2 regions of the Bradyrhizobium sp. 137 genome follow, and region 2 is predicted to be linked to the other one. Evidence: riboswitches for the same ligand, from Rfam matches in the RefSeq annotation. Region 2 holds a riboswitch; the other holds the start of a gene.
The links. A riboswitch is a leader RNA that binds a small molecule or an ion and turns the genes downstream of it on or off. The one in region 2 is predicted to bind S-adenosylmethionine.
Positions count from the first base shown of each region.

Region 1: it holds a riboswitch for S-adenosylmethionine, as region 2 does, so the genes downstream of both, IVA78_RS23065 (homoserine O-acetyltransferase) here and IVA78_RS16655 (O-succinylhomoserine sulfhydrylase) in region 2, are expected to answer to the same signal.

Region 1 is NZ_JADPKU010000072.1:12,893-23,842, reverse strand. It holds gene IVA78_RS23080 (TIGR02594 family protein) at 1-105, opposite strand, end outside; gene IVA78_RS23075 (alpha/beta hydrolase) at 303-1,166, shown strand; gene metW (methionine biosynthesis protein MetW) at 1,414-2,076, opposite strand; gene IVA78_RS23065 (homoserine O-acetyltransferase) at 2,078-3,280, opposite strand; SAM riboswitch at 3,371-3,450, opposite strand; gene IVA78_RS23060 (chorismate mutase) at 3,656-4,504, shown strand; gene hisC (histidinol-phosphate transaminase) at 4,538-5,635, shown strand; gene IVA78_RS23050 (prephenate/arogenate dehydrogenase family protein) at 5,632-6,567, shown strand; gene IVA78_RS23045 (DUF2125 domain-containing protein) at 6,677-7,861, opposite strand; gene IVA78_RS23040 (gamma-glutamylcyclotransferase) at 8,073-8,684, shown strand; gene IVA78_RS23035 (1-acyl-sn-glycerol-3-phosphate acyltransferase) at 8,681-9,454, opposite strand; gene IVA78_RS23030 (YdcF family protein) at 9,477-10,181, opposite strand; gene IVA78_RS23025 (ABC transporter permease) at 10,350-10,950, opposite strand, start outside.
Region 2 is NZ_JADPKU010000055.1:38,277-49,226, forward strand. It holds gene IVA78_RS16610 (AraC family transcriptional regulator) at 1-660, shown strand, start outside; gene IVA78_RS16615 (hypothetical protein) at 761-1,039, shown strand; gene IVA78_RS16620 (VOC family protein) at 1,148-1,507, shown strand; gene IVA78_RS16625 (SRPBCC family protein) at 1,752-2,153, shown strand; gene IVA78_RS16630 (hypothetical protein) at 2,253-2,741, shown strand; gene IVA78_RS16635 (MATE family efflux transporter) at 2,738-4,183, opposite strand; gene IVA78_RS16640 (hypothetical protein) at 4,346-5,398, opposite strand; gene IVA78_RS16645 (PAS domain S-box protein) at 5,503-5,916, opposite strand; gene IVA78_RS16650 (2'-deoxycytidine 5'-triphosphate deaminase) at 6,097-7,203, opposite strand; SAM riboswitch at 7,314-7,393, shown strand; gene IVA78_RS16655 (O-succinylhomoserine sulfhydrylase) at 7,467-8,654, shown strand; gene IVA78_RS16660 (SGNH/GDSL hydrolase family protein) at 8,825-9,808, opposite strand; gene IVA78_RS16665 (SGNH/GDSL hydrolase family protein) at 9,821-10,600, opposite strand; gene IVA78_RS16670 (OpgC domain-containing protein) at 10,600-10,950, opposite strand, start outside.

The DNA of each region.
Region 1 (10,950 bases), on a different contig from region 2:
ATGCGGCCGCGCTGAGGCCGGAGAAACGAACGCGACGACCGCCGCGAAGAAGAGCGCCAGCGCGACAACACAACGCGACAGGCGAGACGCAAACAACTCGAACATTCTTCATCCTTCGTTACACCCCCACTTCCCCGATCGGCCCGTGCACGGCCGACATCTACTTTGCGTATCAGAATCCCGATGTGGCGAGATCAAGACACGTCCTGGGAGATTTTGCGCGGAGGTTAACGGTGCTAGAACCCTCATGCGCGAACTGCAGAACGGCATTCCAATGCCGCAGCACTCTCAGGGAGAACCGCATGCCTTACGCCGTGACGAAGGATGATTGCCGTCTGTATTTCGAGGAAGCCGGCGCCGGCACGCCGATGATCTTCCTGCACGAGTTCGCGGCCGACTACACCAATTGGGAGCCGCAGATGCGCTACTTCTCGCGCGGCCATCGCTGCATCACTTACTCTGCGCGCGGCTACACGCCGTCCGACGTGCCCGATGGCGAGGCCTACACCTACACGCATTTCTACACCGACGCGCTCGCGGTGCTCGATCACCTCGGGATCGAGCGCGCGCATCTCGTCGGCCTGTCGATGGGGGCCTACTCCTCGCTTCAGATCGGGCTCAATGCGCCACAGCGCGCATTTTCGATGACGCTGGCCGGCGTCGGCTCGGGCTCCGAGATCGATAATCTCGACGCCTGGCGCAGGCAGTGCCGCGCCAATGCCGAGCAGTTCGAGGCGCTCGGCTCCGCGGAAGTCGCAAAGGTCACGCGCGAGGCGCCGAGCCGGATTCCCTTCCTGGTGAAGGACCCGCGCGGCCATACCGATTTCTACGCTGCCCTTGCTCGCCACGATGCCAAGGGATCGGCGCGCACGATGCGCGGCTTCCAGGGCGGCCGTCCCTCGATCTATACTATGACGGATGCGATCAGAGGCGTTGCAACGCCGGCGCTGATCATCTGTGGCGACGAGGACGATCCGTGCGTCGGACCGAGCCTGTTCCTGAAGAAGCATCTTCCGGCCGCAGGGCTCGCGATGTTTCCGAAGTCGGGCCACGTCCTCAACCTCGAAGAGCCCGCGCTATTCAACGAGAGCGTGGAGCGGTTCGTCACGCTGGTGGAAGCGGGCCGCTGGCCGGTGCGCGATCCGAGGTCGGTGGCAGCGCATTAGCGTATTGACGAAAGCCAATGCGGGCGCGCTGTCATCCCCCGCGAAGGCGGAGAATCCAGTACGCCGCGGCCTATCGTTTAATTACTCCCGTCTCGGCGCACCGGATCGCCCCGGTCCCGGCTCCGCCAAGGCTACGCCGAGGCCCACAGGAGTGCTCGGCCCGCCGAAGCCTTGGCGAAGGCGGCAAGCCGGGCGATGACAGTTGAGCGCGTTGATGGGGCTCGCCCAAATCTCGAATGACGAGAAACTATTTGCCCCCGCCCCTGCTCAGCAGAAACACGCCCTGCTCGCCGAACATGTTCCACACCCACCATGGCAGGTTCAGCGGCACCGGGCGGCCGTAGAGGTCGAGCGCGACCGAGCGCTCCATCTTGACGTTGATCTGGTCGCAGAGCTCGACAAAATCCTTGATGGTGCAGAAGTGGATGTTGGCGGTGTCGTACCAGGTTGCCGGCAGATTCTCCGTACGCGGCATGTGACCGCCGATCAGGAGCTGGAGCCGCATCTTCCAGAAGCCGAAATTCGGAAACGACACGATGGCGCGGCGGCCGATGCGCAGCAGGTTCTCCAGCACCACCCGCGGCTGCCGCGTCGCCTGCAGCGTCTGCGACAGGATCACGTAATCGAAGGCGTCGTCGGGATAGTTGACGAGGTCGGTATCGGCATCGCCCTGCACCACCGCGAGCCCCTTGGCGACGCAGCGGTTGACGCCCTCGCGCGACAGCTCGATGCCGCGGCCGTCGATCCCACGCGTTTCCAGCAGCTGGAGCAGATCGCCCTCGCCGCAGCCGACGTCGAGCACCTTCGAGCCCGGCTTGACCATCTCGGCAACGAGCAGATGATCGGCGCGAAACTGACCGGACGGCCCCGTCGCAACGCCGTTCAGCGGCAGCACCTCCTGTACCGACATCTTAGCCACCTTTGCCGTTGAGACCGCGGGCCTTGCCCGCGGATTGCAGGAAGGCCCGCGAGATGTCGAAGAATTCGGGGACGTCGAGCAGGAAGGCGTCGTGGCCGCGATCGGTCTCGATTTCGGCGAACGACACCCGAGCGCTTGATGCATTCAGCGCGTGCACCAGCGCGCGCGATTCCGATGTCGGGAACAGCCAGTCGCTGGTGAAGGAGACCACGCAGAAGCGGGTCTTGATGCCCACGAACGCCTTTGCCAGCACGCCACCATGATCGGCGGCGATGTCGAAATAATCCATCGCGCGCGTCAGATAGAGATAGGAATTGGCATCGAAGCGCTCGACGAAGGACGAGCCCTGATAGCGCAAATAGGACTCGACCTGAAAGTCGGCGTCGAACGAAAAGGTCGGCAGCTCACGGTCCTGCATGCGGCGGCCGAATTTCCGGTGCAGCGCAGCGTCTGAGAGATAGGTGATGTGCGCCGCCATCCGTGCCACCGCGAGGCCGCGATGCGGGTGGATACCATGGTCGGCATAGCCGCCATTGCGCCAATCGGGATCGGCCATCACGGCCTGGCGGCCGAGCTCGTGGAAGGCGATGTTCTGCGCCGAGTGCCGCGTCGAGCACGCGATCGCCAGCGCGGAGTACACGCGGGCAGGATAGGCCGCGGTCCATTGCAGCACCTGCATGCCTCCCATCGAGCCGCCCACCACCGCGAACAGCGTGTCGATGCCGAGCCGGTCGATCAGCATCGCCTGCGCGCGTACCATGTCGGGAATGGTGATGACGGGGAAATCGAGACCCCAGACCTTGCCCGTCGCGGGATTGATCGAAGCCGGCCCGGTCGAGCCCATGCAGCCGCCGATCACGTTGGAGCAGATGATGAAGTAGTGTTGAGGATCAAGCGGACGGCCGGGGCCGACCAGCGTCTCCCACCAGCCGGGCTTGCCGGTGACCGGATGCACGTTGGCGACATGCTGGTCGCCGGTCAGCGCATGGCAAACCAGAATGGCGTTGGAGCGATCGGCGTTCAGCTCGCCATAGGTCTGGTAGGCGATCTGGAACGGGGAGAGATCGATGCCGCAATCGAGCCGCAGCGGCTGATCGGCGCCGAAATGCATAACCTGCGAACTCGGATGATCTACCTCGTGCGATCGATCGTCGGCGCTGATCGCGGGACTCGGAATCGACTTGACGCTACCCATCTGAGCATCGACCTCGTTTGCGATCAGACTTACGACCGCAGTGACATCAGGCCATGAAAAACCCGGCCTGAACGATAGGTTCGGCCGGGATCGGAAGCGTCCCCGGCCTGTTTAGCGAGTTTTTTAACGTGGCTGCAAGCCGGCCGGCTCAAATGACCACGGAACAGGCAAAAACTTACTGTCTGGAGCGGTCTTCGTCAAGCCGCGGTCCGGATTAACCCAATTCGTCCCTGATACGTCGCCTGAAAAGGCCCAGCTTCTCCTCGCATTTCTCTTTGCTTTCGCGGCCTATCCTGCCTAATCAGGACATCGACCGCAGCGGTGACGGCACTGACCGATCCGCATTGGAACGCCTCTGAACAGCCGTTGTCAGTCATGTCCCAACGTCCGCCCGCGCCGCCATCGCTTCAGGAATTGCGCAAGGAGATCGACGCGATCGACGAGGGCATGCATCGCCTCCTGATGCAGCGCGGCGACATCATCCACCGCCTGATCCAGGTGAAGCAGACCCAAGAGGTCGGCTCCGCATTCCGGCCGGCGCGCGAGGCCGCCATGATGCGCGACCTCGTCCAGCGTCATCGCGGCATCCTGCCGCTCGACACGGTCGAGAGCATCTGGCGCGTCATCATCTCGACCTTCACCTATGTGCAGGCGCCGTTCTCCGTGCATGCCGACATCTCGGTGAGCGAGCCGGCGATGCGCGATTCCGCGCGCTTCCACTTCGGCTTCACCGTGCCCTACGTCGCGCATTTCAGCGCGCAGGCCGCAGTCGAGGCGGTGGCGAAATCCAAGGGCGACCTGGCGCTGGTCTCGGCGACCTCGAGCCGCACGCCGTGGTGGCTGGAGCTGGAAGCCGACGGCGCGCCCAAGATCATCGCGCGGATGCCGTTCGTCGAGCGCGCCGACCATCCGGCTGCACTGCCGGTGTTCGCGATCTCGCGCGTCGCCGACAGCGCGCTGGTGACTGAGGTCGAGACCTTCAGCGTGCGCGTCTCCGGCTGGAACGCCGAGGTCGCGCGCGCCCTGTCGCCGCTTGCCGAAATCGTGGCGGTGCCCGATACTGCCTTCGACGGCGCCGCCCTGCTGGTTTCGGTCACGAGCGCGACCAGCATCGACAAGATCAGGGCTGCCCTGATCGAGGCAGGGGCCTCGGTGCGCTCCACGGCCCTCGTCGGCAGCCACGCAACGCGCTATACGGTGCCCCCGACAGGGCCGAAATCGTAAGTCGCGAGCCGTCCCGCCAATCCGGAGTTGAAGATGTCCCGCCCCGTGCCGAATCCCGGCATTCTCGATATTGCGCCCTACACGCCCGGCAAGAGCCCGGTGCCGGAGCCGGGCCGCAAGGTGTTCAAGCTCTCGGCCAACGAGACGCCGTTCGGGCCCTCGCCGAAGGCGATCGAGGCGTTCAAGCGAGTGGCGGATCATCTGGAGGATTATCCGGAAGGCACCTCGCGCGTGCTGCGCGAAGCGATCGGCCGCAGCTTCGGTCTCGACCCCAACCGCATCATCTGCGGCGCCGGCTCCGATGAGATCCTCAATCTGCTCGCGCACACTTATCTCAGCCAGGGCGACGAGGCGATCTCGACCACCCACGGCTTCCTGGTCTACCCGATCGCGACGATGGCGAACGGGGCCAAGAACGTGGTGGCGCCCGAAACCAACTTCACCGCCGACGTCGACGCCATCCTCAACGCCGTGACACCGCGGACAAAGCTGGTCTGGCTCGCCAATCCCAACAACCCGACCGGCACCTATCTGCCGTTCGACGAGGTCAAGCGCCTGCGCGCCGGACTGCCGTCGCAGGTGCTGCTGGTGCTGGACGCCGCCTATTGCGACTACGTCTCGCGCAACGATTACGAGATGGGAATCGAGCTCGTCGCCACCACCGAGAACACGGTGGTGACGCACACCTTCTCCAAGATCCACGGACTTGCGGCGCTGCGCATCGGCTGGATGTTCGGCCCCGAGCACATCATCGACGCAGTCAACCGCATCCGCGGTCCCTTCAACGTGTCGACGCCGGCGATGTATGCCGCGGTCGCCGCGATCGAGGACACCGCGCACCAGGCGATGTCGAAGCAGTTCACCGAGACCTGGCGCAACCGGCTGACCGAGGAGATCGGCAAGCTCGGGCTGAAGGTGACGCCGAGCGTCGCCAATTTCGTGCTGATCCACTTCCCGACCGACAAGGGCCAGACCGCGGATGATGCCGACGCCTTCCTCACCAAGCGGGGCCTGGTGTTGCGCGCGCTGAAGAATTACGGCCTGCCGCATGCGCTGCGCATGACCATCGGCACCGAGGAGGCCAACCGCCTCGTGGTTGAGGCCTTGCGCGACTTCATGGGCGGCAAATGAGCGCGCAGGCGCACTTCCAGCGCGTCGCGCTGATCGGCTTCGGCCTGATCGGCGGCTCGATCGCGCGCGCTGCGAAGCTCCAGGGCTTGGCGGGTGAGATCGTCACCACCGCGCGCTCGGAAAAGACGCGCGCGCGGGTCGCCGAGCTCGGCATCGTCGACCACGTCGTGGCGACCAACGCGGAAGCGGTGAAGGATGCCGATCTCGTCATCCTCTGCATTCCCGTCGGCGCCTGTGGCGAGGTCGCGCGGGAGATCGCCGCGCATCTCAAGCCGGGTGCGATCATCTCCGATGTCGGCTCGGTCAAGGGCGCGGTGGTCAGGGACATGGCCCCGCATCTGCCGCAGGGCGTTCATTTCGTGCCGGCGCATCCGGTCGCGGGCACCGAGCATTCGGGTCCGGATTCGGGCTTCGCCGAGCTCTTCATCAACCGCTGGTGCATCCTCACGCCACCGGAAGGCGTCGATGCTGCTGCCACCGATCGCCTGCGCGCGTTCTGGGCGGCAATGGGCGCCAAGGTCGAAATCATGACGCCGGATCATCATGATCTCGTGCTCGCGATCACCAGCCATTTGCCGCATCTGATCGCCTACACCATCGTCGGTACCGCCGACGAGCTGGCGCAGGTGACGGAATCCGAGGTGATCAAATTCTCCGCCGGCGGCTTTCGCGATTTCACCCGCATCGCGGCCTCCGACCCGACGATGTGGCGCGACGTCTTCCTCGCCAACAAGGAGGCCGTGCTGGAGATGCTCGGCACCTTCACTGAGGACCTCGCCAAGCTCACCCGCGCGATCCGCCGCGGCGACGGCGAAGCTCTGTTCGACCACTTCACCCGCACCCGCGCCATCCGCCGCGGAATCGTCGAGATCGGCCAGGATTCGGCCGCGCCCGATTTCGGCCGGCCGCACGCTGCGCTGAAGAAGCCGTAGCTTCGCTCCCGTCATTCCGGGGCGCGCGAAGCGCGAACCCGGAATGACGAGATTTGCGGCTCGAGATTCCGGTTCATTCGCTTCGCAAATGCTCCGGAATGACGGCGAGTCAATACAGCGGCGGGATCTGGCCGACCTTGACCGGACCGAGCAGCACGGCGCCGTCGACGAATTTTAGCGGAAAGCTTCTCGCCTTCTTGCCCTCGAGCGTGCTCTCGGTGCCGATCGAATTGATGCCGGCGGCGACGCCGGCATTGGCGTTCTGCTTGATGACCTTGCCGAGGCCCGGAACGGCGCGGTCGAGGGCGCCGAAGAGATTGTTGAGATCCTGCGACTTCACGCCCGGCGCGACGCGGTCGAGCGTTGCCTGCGGTACACCCTCCTCCAGTATCTTCTCGATGCCGAGCGCCGGGATCACGCGCTCGAGGCCCGTCACCGTCATCTGCAATTCGCCGTCGAGCCGGCCACTGGCCGAGAGGCCGAGCGTGCCGGCCGCAACCGCGATCATCTCGCCCTGCTGGATCCGCGACTGCACGATCTCGATATGGCCGCCGGCGGCCTGGATCTCGCGGAAGCGCTGCGGCCAGGGTTTTGGCGTGACGTCCGTAAGGCCCGTGACCTTCGCGCGCGTGTCCGCCTCGAACGGCTCGGCGAGCAAGGGATGAACGCCCTGGATGCTGCCCTGCGCGACATGGAGCACCGTCTCGATGACCGGATGATCGGACGACGATCCGTCCGCGAGGCGGCCGTGCAGCTCGACCTGCTTGGCGCGCGCGAGCGGCACCTGCACGCTGCCGTCGAGACGGTTGAGGCCGGGATCGTCGAACACGATGGAGGCGCGATCCGGCACGGCCGGCAGACCGACCACGCTGGCGCGGCCCTTGCTCCAGTTCACCACGAAGGTGTTTTGCGTGACGCCGTCAGTCAGCGTCGCCGGCGCGGAGAACTCCGCGATGACGAGCTTGGGGTCGTAGACCTGGGCGACGACCAGGATGTTGTCGAGCTTCGCCGTAAACGGCGTCTTGCTCGCATTCTGCGACACCAGGGCGACGCTGGCGCCGGAGCACTGGACCTCGAAGCGGAACGGGAATCCCGCGATCGAGCGCTTGGCGCAATCATAGACGCGTCCGGATTTGGCCTCCTGCGCGCGCCAGGCGTCTGCGGCGATTTCGGCCTGCGACGCCGCGTAGAACCAGAAACAGCTCCAGGCGACCGCGAGGATCAGGACGAGAACGGGCGCGATGAAAAGGCCCCAACGGGAGCGACGGCCTGTGGCAACGGTCATATTGGACATGCGGCGACCCTTTGACCCCAGATTCAGGCAAATGTAAGCGAGGTCCGCCCCCGACGAAAGGCGGAGAATCCGCTTCGCTTGGGGGCACGGTTCTGCTAAAGCGCGGCGCGATTTGGAAAAATCGTCATCGCGCTTTAGCTCCTTGTTTGAGCATGATCTTTTCGGAAGGCCGCTTCACACTTTTCCGGATCATGCTTTAGCCGTGCCCGAAATGTCGGAAATCACCCTCCCCTCCGTCACCACCGCCAAGGGCGACCTCTGGGTGTTCGGCTACGGCTCGCTGATGTGGCGGCCGGGGTTCGAATTCGAGGAGCGCGTCCCGGCGCGGCTGGTCGGCGAGCATCGCGCGCTGTGCGTCTATTCCTTCGTGCACCGCGGCACGCCGGAAAAGCCGGGCCTGGTGCTCGGGCTCGACCGCGGCGGCGCCTGCCGCGGCATCGCCTTCCGCGTCGCCGAGAAGAACCGCAGCGAGGTCGTCGCCAATTTGCGGGCACGCGAGCAGGTCACCTCGGTCTACCGCGAGGTCATGCGCTCAGTATGGCTGGAGAACGATGCGCGGCAGCGCGTCTCCGCACTCACTTATGTCGTCGACCGCGGTCATGTCCAATATGCCGGCCGGCTCTCGCTCACCGAGCAGCACCGCCATGTCATCCAGGGCCATGGCCAGTCCGGCGCCAATCGCGACTACGTCACCGCGACGGTGAAAGCGATCGAGGCCGAAGGCTTTCGCGACACGCAGCTGCACCAGCTTGCGACGATGCTGCACGGCGATGCGCATTCCCTGCACGCGCCGGCGCCGACCGAAGATCGAGAGAACCGCTAACTGTCCGACCGCGCGTAGCTCGGCGCGGAGCCGATCAAGTGCTCCTGCTCTTTCCGGCCGGCTTCGACGAGACGGCCGGTCGCGTCCTCGATCGCCGTCTGCACGCGCGCGAGAAACTCGTCCTTCGGCAGGCCCGACGGCAGTGGATCGAGGAATTCCACCACCAGCGTGCCAGGATAGCGCATGAAGGTGCGGCGCGGCCAGAACAGGCCGGAATTGAGCGCGACCGGCAGGCACTGCACGCCGCAGGAGGAGTAGATCTGCGCAAACCCTGTCTTGTAGGCGGGGGCAGCGCCCGGCGCACGGCGCGTGCCTTCCGGAAAGATCACGAGCTGGCGGCCGCCGCGCACGGCCTCGCGCGCCCGCCGCGTCATGTCCAGCAGCGCCTTCACGCCGGCATTGCGATCGATCGCGATCATGCCGGTCTTGACCAGGAATTGACCAAAGACCGGGATCTGCATGAGCTGGCGCTTGAGGATGAAGATCGGGTGATCGAAAAAGCCGGGTAGCACGAACGTCTCCCAGAACGACTGGTGCTTTGCCACGACCAGCAACGGTCCCTGCGGGATCTTCTCGACCCCGCGGAATTCCACCTTGATGTTGCAGATCACGCGCATCAGGATCAGCGTCGCCTTCGCCCACCATTCCGCGACCGTCAGCATGGCGCGCGGCGGCAATGCGAAGGTCGGCAGCGCCACGATCGCCAGGCACACCAGCACGGCGTAGAACAGCACGTTGAACACGAGCGAGCGCAGGAAAATCAGGAACATCGACGATCCGATCAATTGCCGGTCAATTGGCCTGTGCTGTGGCGGGCCGCTTCGGCTGCACGCCCACAGGCTGCTCCGACACTTCGGGCGAAAGGTCAATCCCGAAATTCTCCAGCCGCACCCTGAGCTCGGCCGCGACGTACTTGGCGTATTCCGACAGCAGCAGCCGCAACGTCGGCGCCGAAGTCCACCACGGCTCCTCGCGCCATTTGTCCCCGACCACCGCGAACGGGATCAATGTGGTCTGCGGCATCGCATGGGAGAATTCCACCAGCGCGCGGGGCATGTGATAGTTCGAGGTGACCACGATCAGCGATTTGAACTGGCGCCCCTCGGCCCAGCGCCGCGCCTCCGCCGCATTGCCGCGCGTCGAGAGCGCGGTGCGGTCGAGGTCGACGCAGCAGGTCATGAAGGAGTGGTTCTCCGGCAGGGTGCGGGAGATGTCGCTCGCCGTCGAAGTCGGATGCACGCCCGAGATCAGGAGCCTCCTGCCGTAGCCGGCAGCGAGCAGCTCCATCGCGTCCGATACCCGGGAGGAGCCGCCGGTCAGCACGACGATGCCGTCCGCCTTGCGATCCGGCACCATCTCGGCGCCGCGCAATTGCGACAGGAACGCAACGAAGCCTGCTGCCGCGCCGATGAAGGCAAGCGCGATCGTCGACACGATTGCCGCGCGCAGCCAGCCGCGCGGCAGTTTTGGCGATCGATCGTCGGTCGGCGAGGTCATGCGATGTCGGTGATCCCTTCCCAGAGGTGATTTTAAGACGTTTTGAGGCGAAGTGGAGTCTGGTTATTGGGCTCTGCGAGCGGAAGGCACACCTCCTCTCGCCGCGTCGCCAGTGCGCTCCCGCTCCCCGCCAGCGCGAGAGGCGAAGAAGCCGCTATCACCCAACACTCAATCGATATCATTCAGCGTCGCGAACAGCGTCTGGCGGGAGGCGACCGCGGTGATGGCGCCGATCAGCACCGCCTGGACCGCGAGCACGATGTAGCCGGATGGCCGCAGCGAGAAGGTGCCGAGCAGCGCGGCGAACTGATCGCCGACAGGGGTGCCGGAGAACCAGCCGGCGATCGACTCGGAGAAGCCGAACACCAGCATGGCGGCGCCGCCCCCGATCACGCCGCCCTCCAGGCCCAGCCTGAGGAAGTGGCGCAGGAAGCGGTTGGCGATGTAACGGTCGCCGGCGCCGACGAAATGCAGGACCTCGACGATCGGGCGGTTCGCCGCCATGGCGCCGCGGGTCGCGAACGAAACCGAGATGATGGTGGCGATGATGACGAGGGCGAGAATGCCGATGCCGGCGAGCACGGTGGCGTTGGTCATCGAGCGCATGCGCTCGATCCAGGCGCGATGATCGTCGACACTCGCGCTCGGCGCCACCTGGGTGACCCGCGCGCGCAGGACGCCGAGATCGAGCGGCGTGCCCGGCTGCACGCGCGCGATGATCATGCGCGGCACCGGCAGATCGTCCATCGACAGGCCGGTGCCGAGCCAG
Region 2 (10,950 bases):
ATGCTGGTCGGCGCCCCCGGCGAGGAATACACCTGCACGCATGAGCACGTGTGCGGCGACGTCTGCCTGTCCTTTTTCCTCAGTGAAGATCTGGTCGACGCGCTCGGGGGACGCCGCGAGGTCTGGCAGGTCGGCGCGACGTCGCCGCTGCCCGAACTGATGGTGCTGGGCGAGCTGGCCCAGACGGCGGCAGATGGCAACAGCGATCTCGGCCTCGACGAGGTTGGCCAAATCCTGGCCGGCCGCTTCATTGAGGTCGTCTCGGGCAAGGCGCGCAAGCCGGCGCGGCCCACTGCGCGCGACCGCCGCCGCGCGGTGGAAGCCGCGCTGTGGATCGACGACAATTCGCATGCCGAGCTCGACCTCGAGCAGGCAGCAAAGCAGGCCGGCCTCAGCCCGTTCCATTTCCTGCGGCTGTTCTCGGCCGTGCTCGGTGTCACCCCGCATCAATATCTGGTGCGCTCGCGCCTGCGACACGCCGCGCGGCTGCTCACCGAGGACGATACCGCGGTCACCGACATCGCCTATGACGTCGGCTTTGGCGATCTCTCCAACTTCGTCCGCACCTTCCATCGCGCCGCGGGCGTCTCGCCGACCAAGTTCCGGCAGGCCTCGAAGGGACAGCGCAAGATTCTCGACGAAAGACTGGCTGTGAACTGATGGGGCTCAGCGCTAAGCCTTCCTTGACCAGACGCGGCGGAATAGATCGCCTCCCGTGCACCGCGATAAAGTCCGACCGAAGCGTGCCGCGAGACGCAACGTGGAATGGATCCTGATCATCGGCATCGGCGCCTTCGCCTACTACCGCATGAGGCGTGCGCATGAGAAGGCGGACGAATATGCCGCAACCGGTATGGCGCGATCACCGCTGTACTGGTCAACCGCGGCGCTCACCATGACGTTGCTCGGCCTCTCCCTTTACATGGCTCATCTTGGGCACGAGGGGACGATTCCATGGGCCTATTGGTTGATCGTGGTTGTTCTGTTCATAATAATCCTGCTGCTGCGCCGCGCCTTGAAATGGCGCTACCCGATCTAGCTAGCACGGGCGGAGAGCAAGATTCTCCAAGAGCAGCTTGCCCTCAACTGACTAGGTTCGTCTCCGGCGCGCGCCATCAAGCGGCGCGCTTCTGCAATGGAGACGATCATGTACGACCACATCGGATTGCGCGTTGCCGACCTCGATGCCGCCACGCGCTTCTACACAGCAGTGCTGGCGCCGCTCGGCTATGTCCTGTGCTCGAGCGGCGACGGCTATGCCGGCTTCGGGCCGACGGGCGAGCCGGCGCTGTGGCTGCACCTCAACAAGGGACGCAGGGCCGACGGCGCGCATATCGCGTTTCGCGCCAAGGGTCACGACGCGGTCAAGGCGTTCCACAGCGAAGGCCTGAAGAACGGCGGTCGCGACAATGGCGGCGCCGGGCCGCGCAAGGATTACAGCCCGACCTATTATGCGGCGTTTTTGATCGACCCTGATGGCAACAATGTCGAGGCGGTTTGTGCGTGAGCGTGCTCGCGCCTCGCTACAAGCCGTCATGCCCCGGCTTGCCGCCTTCGCTAAAGCTTCGGCGGCCGAGCACCCTTGAGGCCCCGGCGTAGCCTTGGCGAAGCCGGGACCGGGCATCCCGTACGCCGCGGCTTCTCGATCCTATCACGTCGATCTCTGGAATACTGGTTCGCCCGATCAAGTCGGGCGATGACACCTGAGATGACGGCCCTATCGCCCGCCTCTCCACATTATAGGAATCCCCATGGCCTCCATCCACAATGACATTCCCCTTCCCGCCTCCGCGCGCGACGTCTGGGACGCGGTGCGCGACTTCGGCGCGCTGCATCAGCGGCTGGTGCCGGGCTTCGTCACCGCCTGCAACCTCGACGGCGATGCGCGCATCGTCACCTTTGCCAACGGTTCGGTGGCACGCGAGGTGCTGGTCGATTGCGACGACGCGCGACGACGGCTGGTCTATGCGATCAACAACGAGCGGCTGAAGCACTACAGCGCCTGCGTGCAGGTGATCGCCGAGGACGAGACGCGGTGCCGCCTGGTCTGGACCATCGACATGTTGCCGAACGAGCTTGCATCCTATGTTCAGGGACAGACCAGCGAAGCCGTGATCGCGTTGCACAGGGCTTTTCCGCCCGCCGCGGCGTGACCTTTCTCACAGCGATCCGCCCTCGCCAGCCGTAACCATGCGACGTGCGTCCGGTTGGCTCCGCTTTCCCGGCGGAGCCACGCACGCGAGGAGCATGCCATGAGAGGTGCGGACAAGGTGATCTGCCAGGCGGCCGCCGTGCTGCTATTGTTTTCCGTCGCGAGCACGCCGGCGAAGGCGCAGCTTGCGGGTTTTGGTGGTGGTGCCGATGGCGAGGACATGATGGCCCAGATGGCGCCAATGCTGGAGATGATGAAGGCGAAGATGGGCAAGCGCCGCTTCGCCATGCTGATGCAGACCATGGGCCCGATGATGAGTCGCATGATGGAGAACGGCGGCGGGCTCGGCGGCATGATGGGCGGCGGCCTGTCCGGCGGCAATCTCGGCGGCGGCTTCGGTGCGCCGAACTACGGCGGCTACACGCCGATGAGCGGCGGCTATATGCCGGCCGGGCTCGGCGGCATGGGCGGCCGCGACGTCATGGGCATGCTCGGCGGCGCCGGAGGCGGAGACATGATGGCGATGATCCCGCAATTGATGCGGCTCGCCAATGCCGGCGGCGGCCATCGCCGCCACAGGCATCGCTAGTCGGCAGCAGCTGACAGAGCTGGCCTGATCGCAGGTTTCATCTTGCGCGGTCCCCAGCGGGTCAGCACCACGCTGGAGCACGACAGCAGGCCGAGCACGACCATCGAGCTTGCGGCGAGCCAGAAGAAGCTCTGCGCTGTAGCGCCGTGGGCCGACAGCCACCAGCCACAAGCGGCGATGTAGATCAATCGCGCGGTCTGCGCCAGCACCGGCCCGATCACCTTGGCGGCGCCCTGCGAGGAGAAATACATCGTCGTTGCAAGGCCGAAGAAGGCGTAGAACGGTCCGACCGTCGAGAGATATTGATGGCTCGCCGCGCGCACGGCCACGCTGTCGGTGAAGATGTTGACCCAGAGATCGGGGAAGATCGCAACGAGGCATGCCGGCGCGCCGACCGCCACGAAGGCCGCAGCACTGGCGATCCAGGCGATGCGCCGGGCGCGCGCGATGCGGCCCGCCCCGATCGCCATCCCGACCATCGGCACACAGGCGATGCCGAACGAGAATGCGATCGAGGTCAGCAGGAATTCCAGCCGCGCGCCGATACCGTAGCCGGCGAGAATCGCGGTGCCGAACTGCGCCAGCATGTGAGTGAAGATCGAGATCGTCAGCACCGATTGCAGCGGCGAGAAGCAGGCGATGGCGCCGACCTTCAGGATGTCGAAAAACATCGCCCATTGGATGCGCAGGCCGCGCAGCTTCAGGACGATTCGGGCGCGGCCGGAGAACAGATACCAGCCCATCGCGCCGATGTTCATGCAATAGGCGATCAGCGCGCCGGCCGCGACGCCGCGCATGCCGAGCTGCGGCACCGGCCCGAGCCCAAGGCCCAGCGTGCCCCCCAGCACGATCTGCCAGACCGCCGAGTTGAGGATCAACAGCGACGGCAGCTTCATGTTGCCGGTACCGCGCAGGACGCCCGCCAGGGTGTTGAGCAGCCAGGGCAGCACCGCGCCGCCGAAAAACACCTGCGTGTAGGCGATGGCGTGGGTCAGCACATTGCCGCGGCCGCCGAGCAATTCCAGCAGGCGCGGCCCGAAGATCAGCATTCCCAGCATGAAGACGAGACCGAAGCTGATGCCGATCAGAATCGCGTGCACGGCGAGCGTTCCGGCGCGCTCGCGATCCCCGGCGCCGAGCGCACGCGCGATGGCGGAGGCCACCGCGCCGCCCATGGCGCCGCCCGACATCGTCATGGTCAGAATCACGGTCGGAAACACCAGCGCCATCGCGGCCAGCGCCTCGACGCCGAGCCGGCCGACATAGGAGGTCTCGGCGATCACCACGCACATGCCGGCCGACAACCCGATCACGTTCGGCCAAGCGAGCCCAAGCAGCGTGCGCAGGATCGGACCGTCGGTCAGCGCGCTCCTGACCGGCCGCGGAGGCGGCGGCAGCGGGCGCTCCTGTTCATCGACCGGGATTTCGGCGATGTCGGACATGTCTTCTCCCGGACACGAGCGCCATTTGCGGCGCGGCAATAAACAGGTGTGCCAATCAATCTATTCGCGCGCAGGGCGCGGCAGGGCTTGTTAGCATGGCGGGCGCCGATTCCTCCTGCGTCAGGTGCAGGCGTGCCCTGCGGCGGCGGCTTGTCACCGTCGCTATTCAATCGTCCAGACCAGCGGCGGGCGGCCGCCCTTCGCGGTGTGCATGCGCACGCCTATGTTTCTTCCGCATCCTGCAGCGAGGCCTTCGAACAATCCTTCCAGCACCTTGGCGCAGGTTTGGTGATAGTCGGCGACATCGTCCATCAGCCTCCAGCTCTGCTGATGGATTGCAAAGGCGCCTTCGGATTGCGAGGTCTCGGCCGCATCGTCCTGCGCGGCAAACAGCGCGCTCAGGAACGATGCGAATTCGCCCGCACCGCCGCGGCTCATCGCCAACGCCGCCGCGACCTCGTCGAAATATTGCATGCCGATCAGCTTGCCGGTGAGATGCAGGAGATAGCCGGCGTCCTCGGGGCCGAACAGCTGCACCATCACGGGCGCGGCGGTGCGGACATATTCCATTGCGTAGTTGCGATAGGCTTTTTCGAGCCGCGGTTTCGGCCAGCTCGCCACCGGCAAAGCCGGCGCGGTCTTCGCATCGAACGTAGGGGCCTCCAGATGCCGCGCGAACACCAGGCGCTGGTCAAGATCGAGCGGATGATCGTATTGATGATAATAGCCTTCGAGCCCATCCTGGCCGTCGACGCTCTGCTTGGTGCAGACGAAGCCGAGGCGGAGATCGCCGAGGGCTACGCCGTTGTTGGCGTGCCAGCCACGCAGCATCGCGCAGCTGACTTCGCCCGGCACGCCGCAGATCGCGGTGCCCTTCCAGATCCAACGCGGCGGCGGATAGCGGATCCAGGCCTTGGTGTCGCTCTCATACATGTATTCGACATGCACGCCGCCGATCCAGTTCGAGAGATAGTGATATTGCGCGGCAGCCACCGCCGGCGGCAGATGACGGAGGCCGAGCTTTTCCAGCCCCGGCAGGAAGCGCTCCTGCTGCTGGCGGCGGAACACGCGGAAGACAAATTCAGCGGCATCCGCCGTGCCGCGCCGCGTGACCACGGTGAGGATCAGGCCGGTGAAGTAGGCGTGATAGAGATCGGCGACCGCGCGCCAGCGTTTCCGTTGGGCTTGCTGCGCTGTGTCTGATGCGGCGGTCATGTTCGCTCCCGATCGTTGTTTTGATCGAATGTGTCACTGCACCCGGTGACAGGCAACATGGCACGCATGCAGACCGCCCTGCACGACGGCCCGTCAATTCCGCATCACGAATTTTGCGCAGCCTTGGCCGCGCGTTCGCGCTCGATGCGCTCCGTCACGTCGCGCGCCATCGCGACCGATCCGAGCACGGCTCCGCCGGCATCCCGTACCAGCGCGAAGGTCATCTCAATGTAGAGCTTGCGCCCGCTCTTGTGCAGCGCGCGTGTCAGCGTCGGCTTGCCCGCGAGCTTCATCGTGCCGCTGGCCAGCGCAGCCTCGAAGCCTTTCCAGTGCGCGGCGCGCAGATGCTCGGGAATGATCAGATCGAGGTTCTGGCCGAGCGCCTCCCCGGCGGAGAAACCGAACAAGGCGGCCGATGCCCGATTCCAGCGCATGATCGTGCCGGAGCGATCCGAATAGATCAGCGCGTCCGCGACGTCGTCGATGATTCTCGCGTCGAGTTGGGATGGATTGGTCATGACACCACCTCGCATGTAGCCCGGACTTCGGCTCGCATCCTGACACATACTCGGTGTCATCGCCCGACTTGATCGGGCGATCCAGTACTCCGCTGCGGAAGTTTCTTGCAACGAACTATCGCCGCAGAGTACTGGATGCCCCGGCCAAGCCGGGCATGACAGCGGAGCGTGGGGCTAGCGCTAGACCCGGAAATGCTTGCTCAGCTTCAGCCCCTGCGCCTGGTAGTTCGAGCCGATGCGCTGGCCGTACATCGCATCGGGACGCGCCAGCATCTTCTCGTAGACGAGGCGGCCGACGATCTGGCCATGCTCGAGGATGAAGGGCACCTCGCGCGAGCGCACCTCCAGCACGGCGCGCGCGCCTTGCCCGCCGGCACCGGCATAGCCGAAGCCGGGATCGAAGAAACCGGCATAATGCACGCGGAATTCGCCGACCAAGGGATCGAACGGCACCATCTCCGCGGCGTAATCGGGCGGGACCTGCACGGCCTCTTTCGAGGCCAGGATGTAGAACTCGCCGGGATCGAGGATCAGGCTGCCGTCGGGACGGGCCGACATCGGCTCCCAAAAATCTTCCACCGCATAGCCGGAGCGGCGGTCGACGTCGACGACGCCGGTGTGGCGCTTGGCGCGGTAACCGACGAAGCCGTTGGCCTTCTCGCCGGAGAGGTCAACCGAGACAGCGACGCCGCCGGACAGATCGGCATCGTCGATGTCGACGAGGCGCTCGGTCGCATGCAAGCCATCGAGCTCGTCGGCATTGAGGATGGCGTCACCGGTGCGGAAGCGTACCTGGGACAGGCGCGAGCCCTCGCGCACCAGCACCGGAAACGTCTTCGGGCTGATCTCGGCATAGAGCGGGCCGTGATAACCGGCGCCGATCATGTCGAAGCGGCGGGTCCCGTCGGCGATCACGCGGGTGAAGACGTCGAGCCGGCCGGTCGAGCTCTTGGGATTCGCGGCCGCGACGATCTCCGGCGGCAGCGCGAGGCTCTCCAGCAGCGGCACGATGTAGACGCAGTTGGTCTCGAGCACCGCGCCGTCGGCAAGGCTGAACTCGTGCAGCTTCAATTCGTCGATGCGCTCGGCGACGGTGGCGCCGGGACCGGGCAGGAAGCTGGCGCGGACGCGATAGGCGATGTCGCCGAGGCGCAGATCGAGGCTCGCCGGCTGGATCTGGCTTTCGACGAAGTCGTAGGCGGGCAGGATCAGCCCCGCCTCTGCCATCGCCGCAATCATGCGGTCAGGCAGGATACCATTGGCGTCGGCAGCGACCGTGAACGTCAACCGGGGGTCCTCAGCAAGGGGCAAACGCATCCCGAGATACGGGAAATACTAGCCTTTTACGGCTATCCGATGGACGCCTTGACGGAAAGGGCATTGCGGAATATGAGCATCACTTATCCCGTGGTGATTTGAGCCGGCCGGCTTGCAGCCACGTTAAATAAGTCGCTAAACAGGCCGGGGACCTCTGTGATCCCGGCCCATGGAGATATCCAGGCCGGTTTTTTTGTGACCATTTTTGCTCGAATGGTCATGTCGGAGGTCCTATGTCGAAGTCGCCTGCCACTTACCGTCCCGAAACCCGCCTGGTCCATTCCGGCACCCTGCGCTCGCAATATGGCGAGACGTCGGAGGCGCTGTTCCTGACGCAAGGGTACGTCTACAACAGCGCCGAGGAGTGCGAGGCGCGGTTCAAGGGCGAGGACCCCGGCTTCATCTATTCGCGCTATTCCAATCCGACCATCGCGATGTTCGAGCGCCGCATGATCGAGCTCGAAGGCGCCGAAGCCGCTCGCTCGGCGGCCACCGGCATGGCCGCGGTGACGACTGCGATCCTGGCGCCCCTGAAGGCGGGCGATCATGTGGTGGCGTCGCGCGCGCTGTTCGGCTCGTGCCTCTATGTGGTGCAGGATCTGCTGCCGCGCTACGGCATCGAGACCACGCTGGTCGACGGCCTCGACCTCGACCAATGGCAGCGCGCTCTCAAGCCGAACACCAAGACGTTCTTCCTGGAGAGCCCGACCAATCCGACGTTAGATGTGCTCGACATTCCCTCGATCGCCGAGATCGCGCACAAGGGCGGCGCGCGACTGGTGGTCGACAACGTGTTCGCAACCCCGATCTGGCAGAGCCCGCTCGCGCTCGGGGCCGACGTCGTGGTCTATTCCGCGACCAAGCATATCGACGGCCAGGGGCGGTGTCTCGGCGGCATCATCCTGTCCTCGGAAGCCTTCATCGCCGAGCACATCCACAATTTCATGCGCCAGACCGGCCCGTCGATCTCGCCGTTCAACGCCTGGGTCCTGCTCAAGGGCCTGGAAACGCTGGGCGTGCGCGTGCGCGCGCAGACCGACACCGCAGCGCGCATTGCCGAGGTGCTGGCGAGCCATCCCAAGATCTCGCGGCTGGTCTATCCCGGCCGCGCCGATCATCCTCAGGCCGCGCTGGTGAAGAAGCAGATGCGTGGCGGCTCGACGCTGGTCGGCTTCGAGGTGAAGGGCGGCAAGCAGGCGGCGTTTCGCGTGCTCAATGAGTTGAAGCTGGCGAAGATCTCCAACAATCTCGGCGACGCCAAGAGCCTCGTCACGCATCCGGCCACTACGACGCATCAGCGTCTGAAGCCCGAAGACCGCGCCGCGCTCGGCATCAGCGAAGGCTTCATCCGCTTCTCCGCCGGGCTCGAGCATGCGGAAGATCTGATCGAGGATCTGACCGCGGCGCTGGAGAAGGCGTGATCTTCTTACCCTCCCCTGGAGGGGGAGGGTCGGCTCACATGGAGCGCAACGAAATGTGAGACGGGGTGGGGTGACGGTCTTTCCGCATCCAACGCCCGAGCGGAGAGATCACCCACCCCGCTCGCCTGTGCGCGATCGACCCTCCCCCTCCCAGGGGAGGGTGAAGCAACCTACATCGGCCGATACGTGCGCACATCCGCGGGCACGTTCACACCGAGCTTGATCTGGCCGACGGAGCGGATGATGTCATCGGCGAGGAGTTGGGCGAAGCATGCGTAGCCCCAATCGTTCATGTGCAGGCCGTCGGCGATAACGAAACTCTCGACCGGGATCGCCTGCTTCTCGTGCCAGTCGCGCATCACCTCGAAGCGCGGGAAGATGCCAACGTGACGGAGCTCGGCGACCTTGCCGAGCAGCTTCACCATCTTGCCGGCGCTCTCGGCGCGCTGGTTGACCGCCGGCGAATATTGCGGATCGACCAGCACGATGTCGGCGCCACCGGCGGCCTGGATGCGGCTGATGCCGTCCTCGACCAGTTTTGCGGTATCGGCGGGATCGAGATTGCGCAGCACGGCGTTGGTGCCGACCTGCCAGATCACGAGATCCGGATGCACGTCGATGACCTGCGTCTGGAGGCGCTTCATCATCTCGGGCGCATCCTCGCCACCGACGCCGGCATTGATGACGGTGATGTCAGCGGTCGGATAGTGCCGGCGCAGCTGTGCGGCGAGACGGTTCGGATAATTGAACTCCGGCGAGCTCGCACCGAATCCTGCGGTGGACGACGAGCCGAACGCGACGATGACGACGGGCTGGCCGGCGACGAGCTTGCTTGCGACACGCGGCAGCGAGCCCATCGCCTTCGAGCCGCCCTTCGGCGGCAGGCAGGGCACGCGGCTGAAGATGTCGCCGGCGGACTTTGCGACTTCCTTCACCTTGTCGATGGCGCGCGCCGTGACGCCGCGCTGCTCGGGGGACGTCGCGGCGACGGTGGTCTGGGAGGGCGGTGCGGCAGCGGAATCAGCCGGCTGCGCGGGCGTCGCCTGAGCGGCTTGCGTCTGCGCGCGCGGCTGCGAAGCGGGCATCAGCAGCAGCAGCGCCGCCGCCGCGGGCGCCAGCCATGACGTCAGGCAAAAAGGGCGGAGAGAACTCATTAACGCTAGACCTCAATTTTGCTGCTGGGCCGGCTCCAGATGGGCAGCATCAATCACGAACTGTGCCAACGCCCGGCCAAGGCAATCATGGACCTGTTTCGCCAGTTCAGGCCCGCGGGACGGGTTGAACAAGTCGAACTGGCCCTGATCATTCCACTGTCGCATGATCGCGAAACGGTCGAACAGTGGGACGTCGTGCTCCTGCGCCACCACACGCATATTATCGAGAAAAGGCTGCGCCGAGATCATGGTTTCGGTACGCGGACTGTACTGCAAATTCATCAAGACGACGTCAGCCCCTGCCTTTTGCAACGCGGTAACCCCTTCGGTTACCGCGCCGCGAAAATCGTCGGGATCGATGGATCGGATAGCATCCACGGTCCCGGTCTGCCAGATGACCAAAGTAGGCATTTTTGCTTCCATCAGCTTAATGAAAGTGGACGCGGTCTCCCCTGCCGTTTTCTTGCTCTGTATTTCTACGGAGACGTGCACCACTTCGGACGCGGGCAGCTTCTCCTTGAGGATCGTCTCCATGCGCGCCGGATATGAGCTGCTCTCCGAGGATGGAATCGTGGTCGAGCGGCTTCCGATGACCAGAATCTCGAGCGGCTTGCCGGACTTGATGGCATCGGCGACTTTGGGAAGCTGGCTTTCGCTGGTAAGCAGATAGGACGGCAATTCGCAGGCCGGGGGCGCGGCCGAGGCAGCAGGCGCAGCATCGCCCGCGCGCGCCGTGGCCGCGGCGAGGCCACCGCATAGCAGGATCAGGCTCAGGAGAACCTTCGCCTTCATCAGCCCCCTCCCGCCAGATCGGCGTTGCCGACGGCGTTTTTGGTTTTCGCACCGCTCTTGTCAGCCACGCGCTTGTACCACGAAATCACCCACGCCACCCCCCACATGATCAGGATTCCGGAGAGACTAATCAACGCATGCATGGCTGCCCCGCCGGAAACTTCGGCCAGGATGAAATGGCCGGCGAAAGCCAGGAAGACGCCGAGACAGAAGATCTCGAGCGAATGCTGCCCGCATAGGATCAGCGGCCGCAGCCAGGGCGATTTCAGGCCCGGCCAGGTCCGCGGCAGGAAGCGCACGGTGAGCGCGGCCAGCGCCAGGAAATGTGTGAAGCGCAGCACGTCGAGATC